DNA from 2 places in the Frondihabitans sp. 4ASC-45 genome. Region 2 is predicted to be linked to the other one. Evidence: predicted binding sites of a transcription regulator. Region 2 holds the regulator's gene; the other holds the start of a gene.

Region 1 (2,455 bases), on a different contig from region 2:
CCCCGCGATACCAGCAGTTGCTCGGTTCGCTCATAGAAAGACCCGATGCACTTGCCTACGCGCCGATGCTGGTCGGGAGGCTGCTGCGCCTGCGCGACTCCCGCGCCGCATCGCGCAGCGCCCGGACCTTCGGCCGCTGACCGCCCGATCACGGAAGACCAGACACCGCATGGCCAAGTTCCCTCAGGACCGTTTCGATGGCGTCCCCGACTCGCTGCTGCGCGTCGGCGCCCACCGCTCCGGCGTTCGGCGGCACGGCGGCCTGATCGTCTTCGCGTGGGCGTTCCTCGCCGTGGGCGTCTTGACGGCGGGCGGCATCGCCTGGCTCACCGTGACCAACGACAGCTTCCAGTTCCGTAGCTCGGCGTCGACGAGTTCGAGCACGGCGACGCCGAAATCCACGGCGACGGGCACCGCCACCAGTGGGGCGACGAAGACACCCGCGGCGACTCCGACAGCCACGCCCCTCGCCGACCCGTCGAAGGTCGACTCCACGAAGACGACCATCACCGTTCTCAACGCGACCACCACCACGGGCCTCGCCTCGACCGCCGGAACCACCCTGACGAACGCCGGCTGGGTCGTCGGCAACATGGGCAACGCGTCGTCGCAGGTCTCGACCTCCGTGGTCTACTACGACGACTCGGCGGCCGACAACGAATCGATCGCCCTCGGCATCGCGAAGTCGCTCGGGATCAACACGGTCGAGCAGAGCACGGCGTTCCCCGGCGCGACGATCACGGTGATCCTCGGAGCCGACTTCAACGCCCAGTCGTGAGCCGTCGGTAAGCAGCGTCTCGAAGCTCTGCGTGACGGGAAATGACGCCTTCGGTTACGGCCGTGTAAACAACAGGCCGTTTGGCGCCTCCCGGTCCGATTTTTCGGGCGGCACCCCCCTTTTCGGCCCGGCTCTTTATTACTATCTGGGATCAGTCGGCCCCTCCGCACCGGTCCGTGCCGGCTGGGCAGCGCCACCGACAGACACAGCTAGGGAGTACGAAATGGCCAACGGAACCGTGAAGTGGTTCAACGCGGAAAAGGGTTACGGGTTCATCACCGTCGAGGGGGACGGGCAGGACGTCTTCGTCCACTATTCAGCCATCGACATGAGCGGATACAAGGTGCTCGAAGAGGGCCAGGCCGTCGTGTTCGAGGTCGGGACGGGCAACAAGGGCCCCCAGGCCGAAGCCGTACGCCTCGCCTGAGTCGTCAGAGCAGAGAAGCGCCGTCCGCGAGGGCGGCGTTTTTCGTGTGGGCGACCGTTTCGGGAGGCGACGGGCGGGCGGTCTCGGGGGTTTCGGATCCTTGCCCAAGGGGCTCCTGAGAGCACTTGCACTCGATACGGCAGAGTGCCAGAATCAATTGGCACTCTCGATGAGGGAGTGCCAAAAGACTCACCTGATATACGGCACCAGCCGGGGCAGCGTGCCCCACGACGTCCGGGAGGGACGAAAAACCACATGGCTAAGATCATTGCTTTTGACGAAGAGGCCCGACGCGGCCTCGAGCGCGGCCTGAACATTCTTGCCGACGCTGTAAAGGTCACCCTCGGCCCGCGCGGTCGCAACGTCGTTCTGGAGAAGAAGTGGGGCGCCCCCACGATCACCAACGACGGTGTCTCCATCGCGAAAGAGATCGAGCTCGACGACCCCTACGAGAAGATCGGCGCCGAGCTGGTCAAAGAGGTCGCGAAGAAGACCGACGACGTCGCCGGAGACGGCACGACGACGGCTACCGTCCTCGCCCAGGCACTCGTGCGCGAGGGCCTCCGCAACGTCGCCGCCGGCGCCGACCCGATCAGCCTCAAACGCGGCATCGAGAAGGCCGTCGCGGCCGTCTCCGCCCAGCTGCTCGAGAACGCTAAAGAGATCGAGACCAAGGACGAGATCGCCGCTACCGCGTCCATCTCGGCTGCTGACCCCACCATCGGCGCACTTATCGCCGAAGCGATCGACAAGGTCGGCAAAGAGGGCGTCGTCACCGTCGAGGAGTCGAACACGTTCGGCACCGAGCTCGAGCTCACCGAGGGCATGCGCTTCGACAAGGGTTACCTGTCGCAGTACTTCGTCACCGACCCCGAGCGCCAGGAAGCCGTCTTCGAAGACGCCTACGTTCTGATCGTCAACTCGAAGATCTCGAACATCAAAGACCTGCTGCCCATCGTCGACAAGGTCATCCAGTCGGGCAAGCAGCTCCTCATCATCGCGGAAGACGTCGACGGAGAGGCTCTCGCGACCCTCGTCGTCAACAAGATCCGTGGCATCTTCAAGTCGGTCGCCGTCAAGGCTCCCGGCTTCGGGGACCGTCGCAAGGCGCAGCTGCAGGACATCGCCATCCTCACCGGTGGTCAGGTCATCGCCGAGGAAGTCGGACTCAAGCTCGAGAACGCCACCCTCGACCTGCTCGGCCGTGCCCGCAAGGTCATCATCACCAAAGACGAGACCACCATCGTCGA
Region 2 (2,455 bases):
TCGCGCAACATCAGGTAGCCGATCAGCGACGGCAGGAAGTAGAAGATGCCTCCCACGTGAATCAGCGTGGCCCAGAGCTTCTCGTCTTCGGGCCGGAGCGGCTGCTGCGGCTGGTTGCCGCCGTAGGGAGGCTGGTTTCCGCCGTACGGGCCGTCGGTCGGGGGCGGAGGGGGAGGTGTGCCGGTCATGTCTCGCCAATCGTCGTCGGTCAGCGAGCCTAGCGGCACGCCCCGCCCCACGACCAGGGCTTGTCGGGGGCGTGGAGTACCATTGGCAGTCTCACGGAGCGAGTGCCAGCCGTGCGACGTTCCGAATTCGTGGAGGGAGGCGACCGTGGTCAGCGAGCGAGGTCTCGAGGTTCTCCGCGTCATCGTCCACGACTACGTCGAGTCGCGCGAGCCCGTCGGTTCGAAGTCGATCGTCGAGCGCCACCAGTTCGGTGTCTCCGCGGCCACGATCCGCAACGACATGGCTCTGCTCGAAGAAGAAGAGTTGATCGCCGCGCCCCACACGTCGTCCGGTCGAGTGCCCACCGACAAGGGGTACCGCCTTTTCGTCAACCAACTTGCCGACCTGCGGCCGCTCACCGCAGCCCAGCGCACGGCGATCGAGACGTTCCTCGGCAACTCGTCCGATCTCGACGAAGTTCTCTCACGAACGGTGCGGCTGCTTTCGCAGCTCACCAACCAGGTCGCGCTCGTCCAATACCCCACGTTCTCCCGAGCAACGGTTCGTCACGTAGAGCTCGTTCGTCTCAGCGAGACCCGCCTGATGACGGTGCTCATCACCGACTCCGGCCACGTCGAGCAACGAAGCATCGAGACGGCGATCGCGGTCGACGAGGCCTTCGTCGGCGAGCTCCGCGCGAAACTCAACACCCGTGTCGGCGGCAAGACGCTCGCCGAAGCAGCCGCCGTGCTGACCGCGCTGCCGACCGAGTTCCGCCCCGAGCGCGCCGCCTTCGTGGCGGCCGTCTGCACCGCCCTCGTCGACGAGGCGACGGCAGGCCGGCAAGAACGCCTGGTCATGGCCGGCACCGCGAACCTCGTGCTCACCGAAGACGACTTTTCGGGCAACCTCTTTCCCGTTCTCGAAGCCATCGAAGAGCAGGTCACCCTGCTTCGACTATTCGGCGAGATGCGCGACGGCCCGGCGGGCGACGCCGACGTCATCGCGCGCATCGGCCGCGAGAACGACTCGTTCGGCCTCGGCCAGACGTCCGTTCTCGCCAGCGGCTATACGGCGTCGGGTGGCGAGGTGGCCCGGCTGGGCGTCCTCGGCCCCACCCGCATGGACTACTCGAGCAACATGGCGGCCGTCCGCGCGGTGGCACGCTACCTGAGTGGCCTTCTCGGCAACGACTGAGACGATTTCGCACCCTTTCCCGTCGGATCCTGAGCTTCAGGATCCCTCCCCAAGACTCACCGAATCCCCTTACGAAAGCACGACGGAGACCAGTGGCAGATCACTATGACGTCCTCGGAGTCGAGCGCAGCGCGACCCCGGAACAGATCAAGAAGGCGTACCGGAAGCTCGCACGCGAGCTCCACCCCGACGTCAACCCGAGCCCCGAGGCATCGGACCGCTTCAAAGACGTCACGCACGCCTACGACGTCCTGAGCGACCCGCAGCAGCGGGAGCGATACGACCTCGGCCCGCAGCCGGGCTTCGGGGGCGGTGGCGGCGGCGGCGCCGGTTTCGGTGACATCTTCGACGCGTTCTTCGGTGGCAACCAGCAGCGGCAGGGCCCCAGGTCACGCCGCGAGCGTGGGCAAGACGCCCTGCTGCGCCTCGAGGTCGACCTCGAAGACATCATCTTCGGCGTGCAGCGCGACATCGAGGTCGACACGGCCGTGCTGTGCGAGACCTGCAACGGCTCGTGCTGCGCACCGGGTACCAGCCCGCAGACCTGCGACATCTGCCATGGCACCGGGTCGATCAACCGCCAGGTGCGCTCGCTCCTCGGCAACGTGATGACCTCGAGCCCCTGCGGCACCTGCCGCGGCTACGGCACGGTCATCCCGAACCCCTGCCCGACCTGCCAGGCCCAGGGTCGCGTCCGCGCCCGCCGCACGATCCCCGTGGACGTTCCCGCGGGCGTCGACACCGGCATCCGCCTGCAGATGCCCGGCCAGGGCGAGGTCGGCCCCGCCGGCGGCCCGAACGGCGACCTCTACCTCGAGGTCAAGGTGAAGCACCACGACGTCTACAGCCGCAACGGCGACGACCTTCTGGCAACCCTCGAGGTGCAGATGGCCGATGCGATCCTCGGCACGACGACGACGGTCAAGGCCCTCGACGGCGACATCTCGGTCGAGGTCAAGCCGGGCACGCAGAGCGCCGACGTCGTCACGATCAAAGACCGCGGCGTCACGCGACTTCGCGGCACGGGTCGCGGCGACCTCAAGATCGGCATCCAGGTGGTCACCCCGACCAAGCTCAGCCACAAGGAGCG

The links. Region 2 encodes HrcA, which represses chaperone genes, less so after heat shock. Its sites were predicted from a motif close to TTNGCACTCGNNNNNNNCGAGTGCNAA; they were not measured.
Region 1: a site for HrcA is predicted at 1,363-1,389, ahead of groL (chaperonin GroEL). Genes of this name have one in related genera too.

What each region holds. Positions count from the first base shown of each region.
Region 1 is NZ_JBCEBN010000005.1:148,796-151,250, reverse strand. It holds gene VH571_RS09935 (DUF3263 domain-containing protein) at 1-140, shown strand, start outside; gene VH571_RS09930 (LytR C-terminal domain-containing protein) at 170-778, shown strand; gene VH571_RS09925 (cold-shock protein) at 1,002-1,205, shown strand; gene groL (chaperonin GroEL) at 1,461-2,455, shown strand, end outside.
Region 2 is NZ_JBCEBN010000002.1:132,477-134,931, forward strand. It holds gene VH571_RS04255 (DUF4870 domain-containing protein) at 1-188, opposite strand, end outside; gene hrcA (heat-inducible transcriptional repressor HrcA) at 334-1,365, shown strand; gene dnaJ (molecular chaperone DnaJ) at 1,458-2,455, shown strand, end outside.